2 regions of the Pseudoflavonifractor sp. HCP28S3_F10 genome follow, and region 1 is predicted to be linked to the other one. Evidence: predicted binding sites of a transcription regulator. Region 1 holds the regulator's gene; the other holds the start of a gene.
What was found. The regulator LexA, encoded in region 1, represses DNA repair genes until DNA is damaged. The targets are predictions, from matches to a motif close to CNAACANNTGTTNG.

Region 1 (10,758 bases):
GCCCTGGCCCAGGATGGCCCCCAGGAAGTCCCGGTGGGTCAGGCCCGCGTCGGCGGGATAGGCGCACCGCAGGGCGGACACCGGTCCCTCCTCCGCCGCCAGGGCAAGAAAGTCCTCCTCCTCCTGCCAGTCGGGGAGAAAGACGCAGATGGTCCGCTCCGCCCCCTCGTATCCGCCGAAGAACAGATGCCGCGGGTGGCCGGAGGCGGCGATCAGGTTTTCCACATTGGCCCGCTCCCCGGGGGATAAAAAGCCGGTGAAGGCCGGGATGTTCTTCCTCCGGGCCGTCTCCAGCTTGTCCAGCGCCCGGGCCAGAAGGAGCCGCTCCTCCTCGTCCCGGGCCAGCTTGTTGAGCAATTCCGTCTTGGTCATGGCGTTTCCCCGTCCCGCAGTTCCAGCTCCACCGGGCAGTGGTCGCTGCCCATGACCTGGGAGAGGATTCTGCTGTCGGCCACCCGCTCTCTCAGGCGGTCGGAGACAATGAAATAGTCGATCCTCCACCCGGCGTTGTTGTCCCGGGCGTGGTACATATAGGACCACCAGGAGTAGGCCCCCGTCACGTCGGGATAGAGCCAGCGGAAGGTATCGGTAAAGCCGGAAGAGAGGAGCTCGGTCATCTTGGCCCGCTCCTCGTCGGAGAAGCCGGCGTTGCCCCGGTTGGACTTGGGGTTCTTCAGGTCGATCTCCTGATGAGCCACGTTCAGATCCCCGCAGAGGATCACCGGCTTTTTGCCGTCCAACCCCTTCAGATAGGCGCGGAATTCATCTTCCCACTCCATCCGGTAGCCCAGGCGGGTCAGGCCCCGCTGGGCGTTGGGGGTGTAGCAGCAGACCAGGAAAAAGTCCTCATACTCGGCGGTAATGACCCGTCCCTCGGTATCGTGCTCCGCCATGCCGATGCCGAAGGTGACCTGCAGCGGCTCCCGCCGGGTGAAGAGGGCGGTGCCGGAATAGCCCTTCTTCTCGGCGGAGTTCCAGTACTGCCGGTAGCCGGGCAGGTCCAGCTCGATCTGGTGGGGCTGGAGCTTGGTCTCCTGCAGGCAGACCACGTCGGCGTCCGCCTCCCGGAAAAAGTCCAGGAAGCCCTTGCCCACGCAGGCCCGCAGGCCGTTCACATTCCAGGAGATCAGCTTCAATCCGCGTCCCCGTCCTCTCTCAGCTCCCGGACCAGATGGGGCACAAAGCCCGCCATCAGGGGGATATAGGTGGCGATAAAGGCCGCGCCCGCCCCCAGGGCAGCCCACTTCCGGCGCCTGCGGGGGACGCACAGGCCCAGCAGCACGCCGATGGCGCACAGGCAGACCTTTACCAGGGACACATCCTTCCAGGTCATGCGTTGAACGTAGGAATCCGCGATGGCAAACAGCTTTTTCATCTGGCTCCCTCCAGTCTCAGCAGTTTTTCCTTGATCTCCAGCCCCCCGGCGTAGCCGGTGAGGGCGCCGCCGCTGCCCACCACCCGGTGGCAGGGGACGATGATGGGAATGGGGTTGTTGTGGTTGGCCTGGCCCACGGCCCGGGCGGCTTTGGGCCGTCCCACCCGCCGGGCCAGCTCCCCGTAGGAGACGGTCCCGCCGTAGGGGACCTTCCGCAGCTCCTCCCACACCTGGCGCTGGAACTGAGTTCCGGCGGGGGAGAGGGGCAGGTTGAATTCCCGCAGCTCCCCGGCCAGATAGGCCAGCAGCTGCCGCCGGGCCTCGGCCAGCAGGGGGGTCTCGCGGCACATGATGCGGGGCACGGGGGCGCCGGGGAGGTAGACCCGCTCTATCGCGCCGCTCTCGCCGGCGCTGGCTCCCATCCAGCCCAGCGGGGAGTCAAAAAGGATCAGATCCATATCAGTATCTCCGCATGACAGCCACCACCTTGCCGATGATCTGGGCAAAGGTGCCGTCAATGGGCTCGTAATCCGGGTTCTCGGGCATGAGCCAGACCCTGCCGTCCTTCCGGCGGAGGGTCTTGACCGTGGCCTCGTCCTCAAAGAGGGCCACCACGATCTCGCCGTTATGGCACTCCTGCTGCCGGTGGACCACCACCAGGTCCCCGGGCAGGATGCCGGCCCCCAGCATGGATTCTCCCCGGACCTTCAGCGCGAAATACTCCCCGGTCCTGCCGTTGGTCTCAAATACCAGATAGTCCTCGATGCACTCCTGCGCCAGGATGGGAGAACCGGCAGCCACATTGCCCACGATGGGGATGCGGTCGGGCCGGGCGTCCAGCTCCTCCATCACGGGGCCGCCCGCCTCCGGGCCCCCCACTACGGTGATGGCCCGGGTCTTGCCCTCGGCCTTGGCGATATACCCGGCCGACTCCAGCCCCTTCAGGTGGAAATGGACGGTGGACGGGGACTTGAGGCCCACATGCTCCCCGATCTCCCGCACGGAGGGGGGATAGCCGTGGTCCGCCTGGAATGAAATGATAAAATCATAGATCTGCTGCTGCTTGGGGGAAATGGCCTTCATGGCGGCTCCCTCCTTCGGTTATGTATACTTTATATTATCATAGAGAGAACAAAAAAGCAAACGTCCGTTCTAAGGAACGTACGTTGTATTGGTTACAATTTATTTACAAATTTTCAGTTGACTTTCGTTTTATATCCACGTACTATAGATAAGCCCCCTAATTATCAGCGGGCTAATTATTTTCTCTGCTTCAGAAAGAGGTGGATCCGTTTGAAATCAGGCAGACCCCTTCCCGGCATGCTGTTCCATGCCCTGCACCGGGCCCACCACAAGGAGGTGCAGGCCCGGATGAGCGCCGTGGGGCTGGACGATCTGGGCGCGCCGCCCCTGCTTTTCCTTCTCCGCCGCAGGAGCGAGGAGGGCCGCGCCGTCTCCCAGCGGGAGCTGGCCGACGACCTGCACATCTCGCCGGCCACGGCGGCAGTCTCCCTCAAGTCCCTGGAGCGGGGCGGCTACGTGGAAAAGCACCCGGATCCGGAGGACCAGCGCTGCAAGCGGGTGACCATCACGCCCAAGGGCATCCGCGCCGTGGAGCAGTGCTTCACCATCTTCAATCAGGTGGACGAGCTGATGTTCGCCGGTTTCTCCAGAGAGGAGTACCGGCAGCTCAACCAGTACCACCAGCGGATGCTCCGCAACCTGTGGGGGCCCGGCCACGGCCTGCCCGACGACCTTTTCGATGAAAGGATGGAACAAGACCCATGCTCAAAAAACTAGCGTCCTATCTTGGGGAATACAGGAAGTACGCCATTCTGGCGCCTTTGCTGGTCATTCTTGAGGTGGCCTGCGAGCTGGCGCTGCCCCGCTTCATGGCGGCCATCGTGGATGTGGGCATCGCCTCCGGCGACCTGCCCTACATTTTGAAAATGGGCGGCGCCATGCTGGTGCTGGCCCTGTGCAGCATGCTGTGCGGCATGTTCGCCGCCAAATTTGCCGCCATTGGCGGCCAGGGCTTCGGCGCCAACCTGCGCCGGGGCATCTACAACAAGGTGCAGGAGTTTTCCTTTTCGGACATCGACCGCTTTTCCTCCGCCTCCCTCATCACCCGCATCACCAATGACGTCAACGCCATCCAGATGATGGTGACCATGGGCATGCGCCTGCTCACCCGGGCCCCGGTGATGCTCATCGCCGCCCTTTTCGTGGCGGTCAGCATCAACGCGGAGCTTGCCATGGTGATGCTGGTGGTCATCCCTCTGATGGCCCTGGCCATCGGGCTTTTGATGAAGGCCTGCAACCATCTGTTCCAGGTCATGCAGACCAGGATCGACGCCCTCAACGGCACCATTCAGGAAAATCTGGTGGCCATCCGGGTGGTAAAGGCCTTTGTCCGGGAGGGCTATGAGAAGACCAAGTTCAAGCGCTCCAACGACGAGCTCACCGCCGCCACCCTGCGGGCCGACATGCGCATCATCCTGATGATGCCTGTCATGAGCATCGCCATGAACAGCGCCACCGCCGCCGTGCTCTACCTGGGCGGCAGCAAGGTCCTGAGCGGTGAGATGCTCATCGGCGATCTGTCCTCCTTTATTACCTACATCTTCCAGATCCTGATGAGCGTGATGATGGTGGCCATGAGCCTGCTGCAGCTCTCCCGGGCCATCGCCTGCGCCCGGCGCATCGACGAGGTGCTGGAGACCAAACCTGAGATCGGGGACGGCAGCCTCACCGCCGCGGAGCTCCCCGTCCCCGCGGGCAAGGTGGAGTTCGACCACGTCCACTTCAAATACCAGACCTCCGGCTCCGGGGACGATGTGCTCTCCGACATCACCTTTACCGCCCGGCCCGGCGAGTTTCTGGCCATCGTGGGCGGCACCGGCACGGGCAAATCCAGCCTGGTGAACCTGATCCCCCGGTTCTACGACGTGACCGGCGGCGCGGTCCGGGTGGACGGTGTGGACGTGCGGGATTACCCCCTGGACGAGCTGCGCCGCCGCATCGGCATGGTGCTGCAGAACAACGTGCTCTTCTCGGGCACCATCCGGGAGAACCTGCTCTGGGGCCGGCCGGACGCCACTGAGGAGGAGATGATCCAGGCCGCCAAAAACGCCCAGGCCTACGACTTTATCATGGGTCTGCCCGACGGATTCGACACCCGGATGGACCAGGGCGGCGTCAACGTCTCGGGCGGACAGAAGCAGCGGCTGTGCATCGCCCGGGCCATGCTCCGCCATCCCGCCATCCTCATCCTGGACGACTCCACCTCCGCCGTGGACAGCGCCACCGAGGCCGCCATCCGGCAGTCCTTCAAGGAGAACCTGGCGGGCACCACCGTCATCATCATTGCGCAGCGCATCAGCTCCGTGCAGTACGCCGACCGCATCCTGGTCCTGGACGACGGCCGGGTGGCCGACGCCGGTACCCATGAGGAGCTGATGGCCCGCAGCACCATCTACCAGGAGATCTATCAGTCTCAGCAGGAAGGAGTGGGTCAGTAATGGCAGTCTCTCAAAAAACGGCCCCTCAGGGGCCCGGTCACGGCCCCGGCCACGGCCGGCGGGGCGGCTTTCAAAAGCCCAAGGACCTGAAAAAGACGCTGGGCCGCCTTCTCAGCTACATTGGCCGGAAGAAATGGCCCCTGGTTCTGGTGGGCATCGCTCTGCTGCTGTCAGTGGGCACCAACCTGGCCGGCTCGGTCTTTGTCAACCAGGTCATTATCAATTCCATCACCTACGGCGGATATGCCGGACCCGGGGACCTGGCGCTGGACATCGTCAAGCTGCTTTGTATCTATGCCGTAGGCTGGGTGGCCACCTATGCCCAGTCCGCCATCATGGTCCAGGTGGCCCAGCGGGGGGTGAACCGGCTGCGCCGGGACCTCTTTGACCATCTCCAGTCCCTGCCCCTGAGCTATTTTGACAAGCACACCCACGGCGAGCTGATGAGCCGCTTCACCAACGACGCGGACAACGTGCAGATGGCCCTGGAGCAGAGCGTGGTTTCCCTTTTCTCCAGCCTTCTTATGTTCGTGGGCATCGTGGTGGTGATGCTGGCCGTCAATCCGCTGCTCTTCCTGGTCAGCGTGGTGACCCTGGGCTCCACCTTCGCGGTGTTCAAGGTGTTCGGCGGCCGCAGCCGCAAATATTATCAGAAGCAGCAGGCCGCCCTGGGCGCCGTCAACGGCAATATTCAGGAGACCATCGAGGGCCTGAAGGTGGTCAAAGCCTTCACCCATGAGGAGCAGGCCAAGGAGCTCTTTGCCGGGCTCAACGAGGAGTACCGCCAGGCCGCCACCAGCGCCGGCTTCTACTCCACCGCCGTCATGCCCATCGCCATGAACATCATGAACGTGGGCTACGCCCTCACCGCCGCCTTCGGCGGGGTGCTCTCCATCCTGGCCGGCTTCAAACTGGGCTCCTTCACCCTATTCCTCCAGTTCTGCCGCCAGGTGGGCCAGCCCCTCAACCAGATCTCCCAGCAGCTCACCACCGTGCTCTCCGCCATGGCGGGCGCCGAGCGGATCTTCGAGATCATGGATGAGCCCTGCGAGCCGGACGAGGGCACAGTCACCCTGGTCCCGGCGGAGAAGGACGCCAACGGCAGCCTGTCGGTCCACACCGGCCAGGGCCGCCCCCGCACCTGGGCCTGGAAGGTCCCCCGTACCACTGCCATGGCGCTGGTCCCCGTTCTCATCGGGGAGAAGGACCGGCTCACTGAGCTGGGTCTGGCCGAAGAGGAGGACGGTTCCCTCCGCCTGCTGCCTCCTCATACAGAAAGCGGCAACAGCGTGTGGGTCCGGCTGGAGGAGGACGGCTCTCTTACCCGGGTGACCGACCTGTCCCAGCTGGCCGGTCACGGCTGGGCCTGGAAATACCCCGACGGCAGCGGCCGCGCCACCCTCCACCTGATCCGGGGCTCGGTGCGCAATGTGCCGGGGGAGGATTATTGCCTCACCGAGCTCAGGGGCGCCGTCCGCTTCAACCACGTGGACTTCTCCTATGTGCCGGGCAAGCGCATCCTGAAGGACGTGAGCGTCTACGCCAATCCGGGCCAGAAGATCGCCTTCGTGGGCTCCACCGGCGCGGGCAAGACCACCATTACCAACCTCATCAACCGCTTTTACGAGATCGAGGGCGGCATGATCACCTTTGACGGCATCAACGTCCGCTCCATCCGCAAGGACGACCTCCGCTCGGCCCTGGGCGCGGTGCTCCAGGACACCCACCTCTTTACCGGCACCATCATGGACAACATCCGCTATGGCCGGCTCTCCGCCACCGATGAGGAGTGTGTGGCCGCCGCCAGGACCGCAAATGCCCACTCTTTCATCCGCCGCCTGCCAGACGGGTACAACACCATGGTCACCGGCGACGGCGCCAACCTGTCCCAGGGCCAGCGGCAGCTGCTGGCCATCGCCCGGGCCGCCGTGGCCGACCCCCCGGTGATGATCCTGGACGAGGCCACCTCCTCCATCGACACCCGCACCGAGGCCCTGATCCAGAAGGGCATGGACGCCCTGATGGAGGGCCGCACCGTCTTCGTCATCGCCCACCGCCTGTCCACCGTCCGCAATTCCGACTGCATCGTGGTCATCGAGCACGGCCAGATCGAGGAAAAGGGCTCCCACCAGGAGCTGCTGGAGGAGAAGGGACGCTACTACCAGCTCTACACCGGCCAGTTCCAGCTCTCGTGAGCCTCTGCGGAATCATACTTTTTCCCCGCCGCATGGATCCCGTGCGGCGGGGATCCTTTTTACTTCCGTTTACGATTTTCAAAATTTCAGTTTAATTTTTTAACTTCAGGTAAGAATATGTTTTGCAGCCTGCGTCCCCTGTGTGTTATACTGTGCGTACAAAAAGCAAATCTGCATTTCAAATCTGTGTCCAATCCCTCCTGGAAGTCATATGATTTTGTCCCTATCCATTCTGTCATACAATTTTGGAGGTGATCCCTATGGGAAAATTTGATGGTAAGGTAGTTCTCATCACCGGTGCCGGCCGGGCGGTCCTCAGCGACGGCAAGAGCTGCGGCTCCATTGGTTACGGCATTGCCACCGCATTTGCCAAAGAGGGTGCCAGCATTGTCATCACCGGCCGCAACGTAAAGAAGCTGGAGGCCGCCAAGGAAGAGCTGGAGCGGCTTTACGGCATCAGAGTCCTCACCATTCAGGCCGACGTGGCCTCCGGCAGCGATAATAAGGCCACTGTCCAGCACGTGGTGGACGAGACGATCAAAGCCTTCGGCCGCATTGACACGCTTATCAACAATGCCCAGGCCTCGGCTTCCGGCGTCACTCTGGCTGACCACACGACCGAGCAGTTTGACCTGGCCCTCTATTCGGGCCTTTACGCCGCTTTCTACTATATGCAGGCCTGCTATCCCCACCTGAAGGAAACCCACGGCAGCGTCATCAACTTTGCCTCCGGCGCCGGCCTCTTCGGCAATTACGGCCAGTGCGCCTATGCCGCCGCCAAGGAAGGCATCCGGGGCCTGAGCCGGGTGGCCGCCACGGAGTGGGGTCCCGACGGCATCAATGTCAATGTGATCTGTCCCATTGCCTGGACTGCCCAGCTGGAGAACTTCCGGAATACCTATCCTGACGCCTTCAAGGCTAACGTGAAGATGCCCCCCATGGGCCACTACGGCGACCCCGAGACCGAGATCGGCCGGGTATGCGTCCAGCTTTCCACTCCTGATTTCAAGTATCTCACCGGCGAGACCCTTACCCTGGAGGGCGGTATGGGCCTGCGTCCCTGATCGTTCCCCGTTTCCCTTATCGCTGTATCAAGACCGGCGGCGGATCAGATGATCCGCCGCCGGTTTTTTTACCCGCCGGAGAAAGGAAGTGAGACATTTTGCTCCCGCTCTTCTTGTCTTTGCCTTGAAAATCCGGTATAATAGTTAGGCTCATTTTGTATTTTCACACCGAAAGGACGTCTTTGATATGAAGCTCGGCATTGTGGGCCTTCCCAACGTGGGCAAGTCGACCCTGTTCAACGCCATCACCAACGCCGGCGCCGAGAGCGCCAACTACCCCTTCTGTACCATCGATCCCAACGTGGGCGTGGTGGCTGTGCCCGATTACCGTCTGGACTGGCTGTCCGATTTCTACAAGCCCAAAAAGACCACCCCGGCGGTCATCGAGTTCGTGGACATCGCCGGTCTGGTGAAGGGCGCCAGCCGGGGAGAGGGTCTGGGCAACAAGTTCCTGGCCAACATCCGGGAGACCAATGCCATCGTCCACGTGGTGCGCTGCTTTGACGACGAGAACGTGATCCATGTGGAGGGCTCCACCGACCCGGTGCGGGACATCGGCATCATTGACATCGAGCTCATCATGGCCGATGTGGAGATGGTGGAGCGCCGCATCGACAAGGCCACCAAGGCCGCCAAGGCGGACAAGAAGTTCCTCCACGAGGCCGAGCTCTTCACCGCCCTGCGGGACTGGATGAACGACGGCAACTCCGCCCGCTCCTTTGAGTGCGACGAGGATGACAGGGCCATCATCGCCACCAGCGAGCTTCTCTCCCTCAAGCCCATCATCTACGCCGCCAATCTGGACGAGGACGGCTTTGCCGACTATCAGAACGTGCCCTACTACCAGCAGGTGGCCGAGATTGCCGCCAAGGAGGGGGCCCAGGTCATCCCCGTATGCGCCAAGCTGGAGGCCGAGATTGCCGAGCTGGAGAGCGAGGAGAAGAAGATGTTCCTGGACGATCTGGGCATCGCCGAGTCCGGCCTGGACCGGCTTATCAAGGCCAGCTACGCCCTGCTGGGCCTGATCTCCTTCCTCACCGCCGGCGAGGACGAGTGCCGGGCCTGGACCATCACCCGGGGCACCAAGGCCCCCCAGGCCGCCGGCAAGATTCACACCGACTTTGAGCGGGGCTTTATCCGGGCCGAGGTGGTCAACTTCGAGGACCTGAAGGCCAACGGCACCATGGCCGCCGCCCGGGAGAAGGGCCTGGTCCGGTCCGAGGGCAAAGAGTATGTGATGAACGACGGAGATATTGTGCTCTTCCGCTTCAACGTTTAAATTGTGAAAAAACAGGCGGCACGCAGAGCGTGCCGCCTGTTTTTTACTCTGTCTCCGGCTGTTCCGTCCCCTTGAGCTCAAACTGATTCTTGCGGAAGTCCAGCAGCCCCTCCCGCCGCATTCTGCCCAGCTCCTGGGACAGGGCGCTGCGGTCCACCGCCAGATAGTCGGCCAGTCCCTGCCGATCGAAGGGGATGGAAAAGCAGGCAGAGCCCTGCCGCCGGGCCTGCCAGGACAGGTAGGAGAGCACCTTGGCCCGGGTGGTCCGCTGGGAGATGTGCTCGATCTTCCGGCTGAGCATCCGGTTTTTCCCGGCCAGCACCCGCAGCAGGTTGGCTGCCGCCCGGGCGTGGAAGGGGCAGGCCGACGGACAGGCGGTGAGCAGCCGCTCCGCCTCCAGAAAGAGCACCCGGCTGTCCTCCGCCGCCTGGACGCTGACCCCCAGGGGCTCGTCCCCGCAGGCGTAGGCCTCCCCAAACAGCTCCCCCGGGCCCGCCCGGCCCTGGATGCTCCTGTTTCCCCAGAAATCCTCCCGCAGGATGTGCACTCCACCGGACAGGACCACCCCCATCCGTTTGGTCTTTTCGCCCTCCCGCCAGAGGAAGGCGCCCTTTGGGTAGAAGGCCTCCACCGGTCCAAGACACTCCCACATCTGCTCCAGCTCTTCAGCGGTGATCCCCTGAAACAGGGGACACCCGGTCAGATCCATTTGTTTCATGCGCCCTCCGTTGTTTTTCCAACCGATTTGTCTCACTCAACATAGTATAATCCCCTTGTAAAGTCAAGCAAAACCGGGCGAGTCCGGTATCATACAGGGAGGAATATGACTATGATCCGTAAAATTATCCACATTGACCAGGAAAAATGCAATGGCTGCGGCGCCTGTGCCGCGGCCTGCCACGAGGGGGCCATCGGCATGGTGGACGGCAAGGCCCGCCTGCTGCGGGACGACTACTGCGACGGGCTGGAAGACTGCCTGCCCGCCTGTCCCACCGGGGCCATCACCTTTGTGGAGCGGGAGGCCGCGCCCTATGACGAGGCCGCCGTGCTGGCTGCCAAGGCCGGAAAGGCTCACGAGCGCCACGGCACCCTGCCCTGCGGCTGTCCCGGCTCCCAGGCCAGAGCCCTCCGGCGGGAGGTCAAGCCGGCAGCGGCCCCCACCGCCCCCCAGGAGAGCGAGCTGATGCAGTGGCCGGTGCAGATCAAGCTGGTTCCTGTCCGGGCCCCCTATTTTGACGGCGCCAGGCTGCTGGTGGCCGCCGACTGCACCGCCTACGCCTACGCCCGCTTCCACCAGGATTTTATCCGGGGCCACATCACTCTG
Region 2 (10,758 bases), on a different contig from region 1:
CCCCTGGACCTGCCCCAGTCCCGGCCCAGTCCCGGCTGTATGGACTGCGGCAGGTGCGCGGCGGCCTGTCCCGGCGGGGCGCTGAGGGGCGGGACCTTCGAAGCGGAGAAATGCCTCTCCCACCTGACCCAGAAGAAGGGGGAGCTGACGCAGGAGCAGATTGCCCTGGTGGCTTCCCACCCCTATGCGTGGGGCTGCGACCTGTGCCAGAGCGTGTGCCCCCATAACGCCGGGGCCATGGAGACCGCACTGCCCGAGTTCCGGCAGGACCTGATCCATACCCTGACGGCGGATATGGTGGAAGGCCTGACCAACCGGCAGTTCAGGGAGCGGTTCGGGGACCGGGCCTTTGCCTGGCGGGGCCCGGCGGTGCTGCGGCGGAACCTGGCCCTCCAGAGAAGAGAGGGAAAACCGGAAAAATAGAGCGCAGCGGGAGCTCTGCCCATGTGGGCGGGGCTCCCTTTTTGCCTACCCGGCGCTCTCAAAGAGGGAGAGCTGCCGGGGTTCGTCCTGGGCCGGCCGGGGCCGCTCCAGGGCGGTCAGGTGGCGGAGCACCCCCTCCGGGCTCACATGCAGGCCCTCCATGGGCTTTCCCCGGCAGGTGATAAAGTACTGGGCCCGCTTGAGGACCACCCCCAGCTTTTTCAGTCCCTCGAAGGTGAGTGCGCCGTTCCTCCGGGCCGCCAGAATGCGCCGGGCGCTGACCACTCCCACGCCGGGCACCCGGAGCAGGGCCTCGTAGTCGGCGGTGTTCACCTCCACCGGGAAGAACTCCATATGCCGCAGGGCCCAAGAGCACTTGGGGTCCACCCGCAGGTCGAAGTCGGGCTGCCCCTCGTCCAGCAGCTCCGCCGCCCGGAAGTGGTAGAACCGCAGCAGCCAGTCGGCCTGATAGAGCCGGTGCTCCCGCAGCAGCGGGGGCTGAAAGCCCTGTGGCGCGGGCAGCAGTTTGCTGTCCGACACCGGCATGTAGGCCGAGAAGAACACCCGCTTGAGCCGGTATTTGTCATAGAGGCTCTGAGTCAGGGTGAGGATGTGCCGGTCGCTCTCCGGCGTGGCGCCGATGATCATCTGGGTGGACTGCCCGGCGGGGGCAAAACGGGGGGCGTGCTTATACCGGGAGAGCTCGTGGGCAGAGGCGGCGATGCCGTCCCGGATCTGGGCCATGGGGGTGAGGATGGCCCCCTTTTTCTTGTCCGGGGCCAGCAGGGAGAGGCTGCGCTCCGACGGCAGCTCGATGTTGACGCTGAGCCGGTCGGCCAGCAGACCCAGCTGCCGGGTGAGCAGTGGATCTGCCCCCGGGATGGCCTTGGCGTGGATGTAGCCCCAGAAATTGTACTCCCGCCGCAGCAGGGAGAGGGTCTCGATCATGCGCTCTGTGGTGTAGTCCGGGTCCCGGATCACGGCGGAGGAGAGAAACAGACCCTCGATATAGTTGCGCCGGTAGAACCCGATGGTCAGCTCGCACAGCTCCCGTGGGGTGAAGGCGGCCCGGGGCGTGTCGTGGGAGCGGCGGTTGACACAGTACTGGCAGTCGTAGACGCAGTAGTTGGTCATCAGGACCTTGAGCAGCGTGACGCAGCGGCCGTCGGCCGAAAAGGTATGGCAGCAACCGGCGGCTATGGTGCTGCCCAGACCGCCGGGGCGGCTGCTCCGGCTGAGCCCGCTGGAGGTGCAGGCCGCGTCGTACTTGGCGGCGTCGGCCAGGATATTCAGCTTGTCCATCAGCTCCATGGCGGTCCCTCCCAACAGAATAGAACAAATGTACTATAATAGTACCACCCGCGGCGGGACATGTCAACCGGAATAAAAGGAGGCCGCCCGGTCAACGGGCGGCCTCCTGCCATAAGCGTATGCGCTCATTTCTCTTTTTTGAACCGTTGCCAGAGCCGGGCCCACCAGGTGTCCGGCTCGTAGCCCTTGGACCGGCGGAAGGCCCGCTCAGCCTCCTCGGCCCGTTTCAGGGCCTTGCGCTCATCCCGGCCCATAATGGTCCCGGCCTCCTTCTCTGCCAGGTCGTGGAGGGCGCCGGGGCGCGAGTATTTCATATCAAACATGGCCTTCTCCTTTCCGGCACGGCGGCGAATATCCTATTGCTGTGCGTCTGTATATTATATGATACCAATCCTCTGGGGACTTGTCTATATCATACCAATATAACTTATACTGAACTTTCTTTTTTAGATATATCATACAAGAATGCGGAAATATATATGTGCGATCTGCCGTCTGGCGTCCGCATCCGGATAGTGGGGGTATAAAAAGAGCGCCCGGCGGGCATACTCATGCCATCCAAGAAATGGGAGGAGTTTACATGCCAGTTTCCTTTGACCAGAGCGAGACCCGGCTGAACCTGCTGCGGGCCTTTGCCGGGGAGAGCCAGGCCCGCAACCGCTATACTTTTGCTGCCGGCCTGGCCCGGAGGCAGGGCCTGCAGGTCATCGAGGGGGTGTTCGCCTTTACCGCCGGGCAGGAGGAGGCCCACGCCAAGGTGTTCTATGACCAGCTGGAGGGGCTGAGCGGACAGAACCTGAAGGTGGACGGCGCCTATCCCGTGGACCTCTACCCCACGGTGCTGGAGCATCTGAAGGCCGCCCAGCACAACGAGTATCAGGAGTGGGAACACGACTACACCGGTTTTGCCAAGGTGGCCAAGGAGGAGGGCTTTCCCCAGGCGTCCCACATTTTCTCCGAGATCGCCCGCATCGAGAAGATCCACGGCGACCGCTTCGGGGAATTTGCAGGATTGCTGGAGAGCGAGCGTCTTTTTGTCTCCGACGTGGAGATCAAATGGATGTGCCTCAAATGCGGCCATATCGTGGAGAGCTCGGTGGCCCCGGCCATGTGCCCCGTGTGCAGACATCCCCAGGGCTATTTTATCCGCTTTGAGCTCTCGCCCTTTGCGCCCGGGCAGATGAAAAAATGACGAAAAGCTCCGGTGTCCGTTTTGGATGGACACCGGAGCTTTTTGTCGGAATCCGCCAAAGCGTACAGGGGCAAATCCGGGCATTTAATCCATAACGCCGGGAAATTCAAAACAAATGACAGAAAAAAGTGCCGATCAAAATGCCCAAAAGACGGAATCGAACACCGGACGCGGACAAACAGGCTTGACAGCCCTGTGTTTGCGTGTTAGAATACGCCCAAGAACCCATTGTCGCGGGGGACGGTCCCCGCTGCAATGATAGAGGCGCGGAATTGCATCAGTATCCGGCAGCTCGGGCAGCGCACCCGCCGGAGAAAGGGCCTTCCGCCGAAGGGCCGTACCCCTGCCTGGGGGGCGGTTGCCTGGGCCGTTGGGAGAAGATCTCACGGACTGCCACATGATCTGTGTGGAGCGCTATCATTGACCACAAGGGCATCCGACACCGGTTAGAAGATGCAGTTGTCGCCATGAACGCTTCCACCAGGGAGGTTCGTGGCTTTTTTGTTGCTCACAGAAAAGCTGACATCACAGAACTGAAACTGGAGGAAACAACAATGAAGAAGAACATCCTTGCCCTCGCCCTGGCCCTGACCATGGGCCTGTCCCTGACCGCCTGCGGCGGCGGTACCGCCGCCCAGCCCTCCGCCCCTGCTCAGAGCGCCGCCCCCGCCGGAGACAGCTACACCGGCGTGGAGGACGGCGTGTTCACTGTCGGTATGGAGTGCGCCTACGCCCCCTATAACTGGACCCAGATGGACGACTCCAATGGCGCCGTGCCCATCTCCAACATGCCCGGCTCCTACGCCAACGGCTACGACGTGATGATCGCCAAGAAGATCGCCGAGGCCAACAACTGGGAGCTGGAGATCGTCTCCAGCGCGTGGGACTCTCTGTGCCCCGCCGTCCAGTCCAAGACCATGGACGCCAATATCGCCGGCCAGTCCATGACCGCTGAGCGCATGAAGGAAGTGGACATGGCGGGCCCCTACTACTACGCCACCATCGTCTGCGTCACCACCAAGGACAGCCAGTATGCCTCCGCCGCCTCCATCGCCGACCTTGCCGGCGGCAAGTGCACCGCCCAGTCCGGCACCATCTGGTATGATTCCTGCCTGCCCCAGATCGAGGGCGCCGAGCTCCAGGCCCCCGCTGACAACGCCCCCGCCATGATCATGGCCCTGCAGACCGGCACCGTGGACTTCATCTGCACCGACATGCCCACCGCCATGGGCGCCGCCGCCAAGGACGACAATCTGGTCATCCTCAACTTCTCCGGTACCGACGGCGACTTCCAGTTCGCCAGCGAGGAGGAGCGGGCCGAGAACGTGAACATCGGCATTTCCGTCCTCAAGGGCAACACCGCCCTGAAGGAGGCCATTGACTCTGTTCTGTCCACCATGACCGAGGACGACTTCAACGCCCTGATGGACGAGGCCATCTCCATCCAGCCCGAGGTGTAAAAGAAGCGCACAGCCGCCGCGAACAGGCGGAGCGTGACAACATGGAACAACAAGACTTCCTCCGGCCCCGGAATGGGGCCGGAGGTCGCCGTATCTTTACTGAAAGGAGCGTGCCAGTGTGGATAAGCTGGTCAAGCTGGGTCAGGACGTGGTCCTGCTGTGGAGCAAATACTGGCCCATGTATCTCGGCGGCATTCGGAACACGCTGATCCTGGCCCTGGTGGCCACCGTCATCGGCTGTATCATCGGCCTCATCTGCGGTATCCTGAACACGATCCCCTACACCAAAAATGATCCCCTGCCCAAGCGCTTCCTGCTCAAGCTCATCCGGGTGGTGGTCCGGGTCTATGTGGAGGTGTTCCGCGGCACGCCCATGGTGCTCCAGGCGGTGTTCATCTACTACGGCCTGCCCTACTTCTCCGACAACGCCCTGAAGTTCACCGGCCTCACCGGTACCTGGGTGGCCGCCATCATCGTGGTGTCCATCAACACCGGCGCCTACATGGCCGAGTCGGTCCGGGGCGGCATCATCTCCATCGACCCCGGCCAGACCGAGGGCGCCAAGGCCATCGGCATGACCCATGTGCAGACCATGACCAGCGTCATCCTGCCCCAGGCCCTGCGCAACATCATGCCCCAGATCGGCAATAACTTCATCATCAACGTGAAGGACACCTCGGTCATGTTTATCATCATGTTCACCGAGTTCTTCGCCGCCCACCGCTACATCGTGGGTGTGAACAACATGTACTTCCCCTCCGCGGCCATCGAGATGATCGGATACCTGACCATGACCCTCACCGCCTCCTTCCTGCTGCGGTGGGTGGAGCGCCGGATGGACGGCGCGGACAGCTATGAGCTGGTGCAGACCGACGCCCTGACCATGACTGCCGGCACCTATACCCACCCCGGAAAGGCGGAGGACGTGCTGGAGCGCAATCTGGAAGAGGAGAGGGGGAAGTAAGATGAGCGAAGCCATTCTGGAGATCCGGCATCTCAGCAAGGCCTTCGGCGCCCACGTGGTGCTGCGGGACATCGACTTTACCGTCCATCCCGGCGACGTGACTTCCATCATCGGCGCCTCCGGATCGGGCAAATCCACCCTGCTGCGGTGCGTCAACCTGCTGGAGACCCCCACTTCCGGCGAGATCCTCTTCCACGGCAGGGACGTGGCCGGCCGGGGGATGAACGCCGCCTCCTACCGCTCCAAGGTGGGCATGGTGTTCCAGTCCTTCAACCTGTTCAACAACATGACTGTGCTGGAAAACTGCATGGTGGGCCAGACCAAGGTGCTGAAAAAGAGCAAGGAAGAGGCCCGCCAGAACGCCATGAAGTACCTGGAGAAGGTGGGCATGGCGCCCTACATCAACGCCAAGCCCCGGCAGATCTCCGGCGGCCAGAAGCAGCGGGTGGCCATCGCCCGGGCCCTGGCCATGGAGCCGGAGGTGCTGCTCTTCGACGAGCCTACCTCCGCCCTGGACCCGGAGATGGTGGGCGAGGTGCTCGCCGTCATGCGGGATCTGGCCAACGAGGGCATGACCATGCTGGTGGTCACCCATGAGATGGCCTTTGCCCGGGACGTGAGCAACCATGTGGTCTATATGGCCGACGGCGTCATCTGCGAGGAGGGCGAGCCCAAGGAGCTCTTCGCCCACCCCAAGCAGGCCCGCACCCGGGAGTTCCTTTCCCGCTTTACGGGACAGGTGAGCGGGGACTGATACTGATTTCAAATAAAATGCTTTATTTGAAATCCCGCGTGCTGCGCACGCTGGTGCCGCACATGCGTGCGTCACGGCGTCTTATAAAAACCTGACGCGCTTCGCGCTATAAAAAGCTTTTCAAGCTTTTTAACAAGTTTTAGTATGAGCACGACAAACGTACAAAAAAGCGAGCGCACCGCCGGGTGCGCTCGCTTTTGCCGTTTCGTGGGGGAATTACGGATCGTCCCGTTCCTCTTTGCCGGAGGGAGACTCCTCCCGGGACGGGGCGGACCGCTCCCCGGTGATCTCGGGCAGCAGCTCGGGGCCCAGGTCCACGGGCTCCTCTGCCTTTGCAGGGCCCTCGCCCGGAGGGGGGAGGGTTTCGGCGCCGGTAAAGACCAGCTCGAAGGTGGCGGCGTCCATGTTCTCATACTCCAGCAGGTATTCCGCCGTGCGCTCCAGCTCGGCGCGTTTCGTCTCCAGAATGCTCCGGCACCGGGCATAGGCCTCGTCGATCAGGGTTTTGACCTCCTCGTCGATGAGGGCGGCAACCTCTTCCGAATAGTTCTTGGTCTGGGCCATGGAACGGCCAATAAAGACCTCGTCATGGCCCGAGTCAAAGACCACGTTGCCCAGCTTATCGCTCATACCGTACCGGGTGACCATGTTCCGGGCAATGGAGGTGGCCTTCTGCAGGTCGTTGCCCGCGCCGGTGGAGATGTCGCCCAGACAGAGCTCCTCGGCCGCCCGGCCGCCCAGACAGACGGCGATGCGTTCGGCCAGGGCCTGGCGGGACATGAAGGACACGTCCTCCTGAGGCAGGGAGATGGTCATGCCCCCCGCCATGCCCCGGGGGATGATGGTGATCTGATGGACCGGGTCCTGGGTCTCCAGTTCGTGGATAACCACGGCATGGCCCGCCTCGTGGAAGGCGGTGAGCTTCCGCTCCCGCTCGATGACCACGCGGCTCTTCTTTTCGGGGCCGGCCACCACCTTGATGACGGCCTCCTGCAGGTCCCGCATGGCGATGAAGCGCTCATGCCGCCGGGCAGCCAGCAGGGCCGCTTCGTTCATCAGGTTCTCCAGATCGGCGCCGGTAAAGCCGCCGGTGCCCTTGGCCAGCTCGGAGAGATCCACATCCTCGGCCAGGGGTTTGTTGCGGGCGTGTACCTTCAGGATCTCCTCCCGCCCCTTGATGTCGGGGGGACCCACATAGACCTGCCGGTCGAACCGGCCGGGCCGCAGCAGGGCGGGATCCAGAATATCCTGCCGGTTGGTGGCAGCCAGCACCACCACGCCCTCGTTGGAGCCGAAGCCGTCCATCTCCACCAGCAGCTGGTTGAGGGTCTGCTCCCGCTCATCATGGCCGCCGCCCAGGCCGGCGCCGCGCTGGCGGCCCACCGCGTCGATCTCGTCGATAAAGACGATGGCGGGGGCGTTTTTCTTGGCCTGGTCAAAGAGGTCCCGGACACGGGAGGCGCCCACGCCCACGTAGAGCTCCACAAAGTCGGAGCCCGAGATGGACAGGAAGTTGACCCCCGCCTCCCCGGCCACGGCCTTGGCCAGCAGGGTCTTGCCGGTGCCCGGAGGGCCCACCAGCAGAACGCCCTTGGGGATGCGGGCCCCCAGAGCCAGGAACCGCTTGGGATCCCGCAGGAACTCCACGATCTCCTGCAGCTCGGTCTTCTCCTCCCGGGCGCCCGCCACGTCGGCAAAGGTGACCTTTTTGGCCTGATCCTCCCCGGTGCGGGTGCGGGCCCGGCCGAAGCGGGCGGTGCGGTCGCCGCCGCCCCCTCCCCCGCCGTTCTGGCGCAGGAACATGACGTACCACAGCCCGCCGAAGACCGCGAACACGGCCACCCAGGCCAGGACATCGAACCACCACGGCTTCTGGAAGGCGGCAGGATAGTCGTAATCCAGGATACCGGCGGCCTTCTGGCTGGCCAGCATGTCGTTGAACTCCTCATAAAAAGCCTCAAAGCTGGGCAGGTCATAGACCAAAGTTTTGGTGCCGTATCCCATGTCCTCCCGCAGGGTCAGGGTAAGGCGGTTCCCTTTGACCACTACCTCGGAGACTTTTTGCTGGACCAGCAGCTGGCGGATGTCGCCATAGGTCAGCTGAGGCTGGTCATTGATGCCGCGCAGCGTAAAAATGGTCATCAGCAGGATGAGGACCACCAGCATGGAAAAGCTGATGTCGCGCAGGCTTCCTTTCCGATTCAAAATGCGGACACTCCCCCCGGCGCACCCCTAGGGGGGAACGCCTGCTTCGTTAAAATAACAAGTTATTTTTCAGCTTCTGTAATTATATCCGGGGCGGAAGGGGGTTCTTTTCCCCCTGGCTCCGGGTCTGCGGATCATTCGCCCCCGTAGACGCTGGGCTTCAGGATGCCGATGTAGGGCAGGTTGCGGTACTTCTCGTCATAGTCCAGGCCGTAGCCCACCACGAACTCGTCGGGGATGGTGAAGCCGGAGTACTGCACCGCCACCGGCTTGGTGCGCCGCTCGGGCTTATCCAGCAGGGTGCACAGCCGGATGGAGGCGGGATGCCGGGCCTCCAGCAGCTTGAGCAGGTAGCTCAGGGTGTTGCCGCTGTCCAGGATGTCCTCCACCACGATGACGTCCTTGCCCTCGATCTGCTCGGACAGGTCCTTGATGATCTTCACCTGGCCGGAGCTGGTGGTGCCGCTGCCGTAGGAGGACACGGCCATGAAATCCACGGTGCAGGGCAGGGTGATGTGCCGCACCAGGTCGGCCATAAACACGAAGGAACCACGGAGCACGCTGACCAGCAGAGGCTCCTTGCCGGCATAGTCCCGGTCGATCTGGGCAGCCAGCTCACAGACCCGCTGCTCCAGCTGCTCTTCGGAAAAAAGGACGCACTTGATGTCTTGTTCCAGCATAATTATGTTTCCTTTCTCTCTGATATGTGAATGAATTGGATCTCATAGGCTTCCTCACCCGGCCGGGCGGTCCGGGAGGAGTCCGGCCCGAAACCGGCCAGGGCCAGGAGGCCGCCGCCGTCGCAGAGCACCGGCAGCCGCTCCCGGTCCAGCCGGGGGATGCGGCGGTCGATGAGCAGCTTTTTCAGGGTGCGGCTTCCCCGTCCGGGCAGGCGGATGGCGTCCCCCGTCCGGCGGGGACGGAGGAGCGGAAGGCCCTGAAAGGCGGGAAAATAGCAGACGCCCGGCGGCGGATCGGTGGGGCACACCGTCCGGCGGCAGCGGCAGCCGTACAGGGCGCCCTCGGGCCAGGTCTCCCCCTCCATATTCAGGGGCGTGGGGGCAAAGGAACCGCCGGAGGGCCCCGGACAGAACCAAAGCTCCCCATAGACCCGCCGGACCACCCGCCTGCCAGGCAGGGAGACCTGGGCGGAGGGATCGCTCCCCCGGGCCAGACCGGTCACGGCCCTGAGATGGGCGGCGGTACAGCCGTCGGAGCCGCCCTCCATCCGCTCCAGCAGCAGGCGGACCACTCTGGGGGCGACGGCGGCGGGGGCGGAGGCGATAAGCCCGGCGTCCAGCACCAGTGCCCCCGACTCCTGCCGGGCCTGACCGGCCCGCTGGGCGGCCAAATCGTTAAGGCAGCGCTGGTCGCACGCCAGGGCACGGGTGGTCCCGGCCAGGCGGTGGGTGAACTGGGGATTGATCTGCTCCAGCAGGGGCATGACCTGATGGCGCAGCAGGTTGCGGGTATAGGTATCGTCGGCGTTGGAGCTGTCCTCCACATGGGGCAGGCCGTGACCGGCCAGATATCCCTCGATCTCCCGGCGGGAGACGGTCAAAAGGGGCCGGATCAGCGGGCCCCGCCGGGGTGCTATGCCGGTGAGGCCCTGGAGTGCGGCGCCCCGGACCAGGTGGAGCAATACAGTCTCAGCGTTGTCGTCGGCGTTGTGGGCGGTGGCGACGCGGTCACAGTCCAGCGCCCGGGCGGTCTCCTCCAGAAAGGCGTAGCGCATGGACCGGGCAGTCTCCTCAATGCCCTTCCTCCGCCGGCGTGCCTCGTCGGCTACGTTGCCGGAGCCCAGGGTGAAGGGAATGCCCCAATCCCGGCACAGGTTTTCCACAAAAGCGGCGTCCCGTGTGGATTCCTCTCCCCGGAGCCGGTGGTCGAAATGGGCGGCAAAGAGAGAGAATCCCGCCTGCTCCGCCATGGTGTGGAGCAGGTGCAGGAGACAGACGGAGTCGGCCCCGCCGGACACGGCGCACAGTACCCGGCAGCCCGGAGGGAGCATGCCGTATTCCTCTGTCAGGTCCCGTACTCTTTGCAGCATGGCGATCTCCTGCGGGTCCACGCCTAATACTCCTCATGCCGCCGGTCGATGGAGGAGAAGGTGGTGTACTCGGGCAGCCACTGCAGCTCCACCGTCTTGGTCTCGCCGTGGCGGTTCTTGGCGATGATGCACTCGGCCAGGTTGTGGTTCTCACTGTCCTCGTTGTAATAGTCGTCCCGGTAGAGGAACATGACGATGTCGGCGTCCTGCTCGATGGCGCCCGACTCACGCAGGTCGGAGAGCATGGGCCGCTTGTCGGAGCGGCTCTCCGGTCCGCGGGAGAGCTGGGACAGGCAGACCACCGGCACATTGAGCTCCTTGGCCATGATCTTCAGGGCCCGGGAGATGTCGGAGACGATCTGCTGCCGGTTGTCCCCGGAGCGGACCTTGCCTCCGGCG

Region 2: ACTNBZ_RS03510 (putative DNA modification/repair radical SAM protein) is a predicted target of LexA. The motif match lies at 1,756-1,769, and genes of this name have one in related genera.

Annotation. Positions count from the first base shown of each region.
Region 1 covers NZ_JBQHUB010000028.1:1,460-12,217, forward strand. The annotation lists gene ACTNBZ_RS11050 (RNA-binding protein) at 1-372, opposite strand, end outside; gene ACTNBZ_RS11055 (exodeoxyribonuclease III) at 369-1,136, opposite strand; gene ACTNBZ_RS11060 (permease of phosphate ABC transporter) at 1,133-1,375, opposite strand; gene ACTNBZ_RS11065 (methylated-DNA--[protein]-cysteine S-methyltransferase) at 1,372-1,833, opposite strand; gene lexA (transcriptional repressor LexA) at 1,835-2,458, opposite strand; gene ACTNBZ_RS11075 (MarR family winged helix-turn-helix transcriptional regulator) at 2,669-3,175, shown strand; gene ACTNBZ_RS11080 (ABC transporter ATP-binding protein) at 3,160-4,896, shown strand; gene ACTNBZ_RS11085 (ABC transporter ATP-binding protein) at 4,896-7,091, shown strand; gene ACTNBZ_RS11090 (SDR family NAD(P)-dependent oxidoreductase) at 7,352-8,155, shown strand; gene ychF (redox-regulated ATPase YchF) at 8,343-9,434, shown strand; gene ACTNBZ_RS11100 (Crp/Fnr family transcriptional regulator) at 9,478-10,152, opposite strand; gene ACTNBZ_RS11105 (ATP-binding protein) at 10,264-10,758, shown strand, end outside.
Region 2 covers NZ_JBQHUB010000004.1:114,262-125,019, forward strand. The annotation lists gene ACTNBZ_RS03505 (epoxyqueuosine reductase) at 1-423, shown strand, start outside; gene ACTNBZ_RS03510 (putative DNA modification/repair radical SAM protein) at 469-1,734, opposite strand; gene ACTNBZ_RS03515 (hypothetical protein) at 1,860-2,057, opposite strand; gene rbr (rubrerythrin) at 2,315-2,926, shown strand; lysine riboswitch at 3,178-3,351, shown strand; gene ACTNBZ_RS03525 (transporter substrate-binding domain-containing protein) at 3,481-4,386, shown strand; gene ACTNBZ_RS03530 (amino acid ABC transporter permease) at 4,505-5,350, shown strand; gene ACTNBZ_RS03535 (amino acid ABC transporter ATP-binding protein) at 5,352-6,104, shown strand; gene ftsH (ATP-dependent zinc metalloprotease FtsH) at 6,321-8,270, opposite strand; gene hpt (hypoxanthine phosphoribosyltransferase) at 8,444-8,989, opposite strand; gene tilS (tRNA lysidine(34) synthetase TilS) at 8,992-10,380, opposite strand; gene dnaB (replicative DNA helicase) at 10,383-10,758, opposite strand, start outside.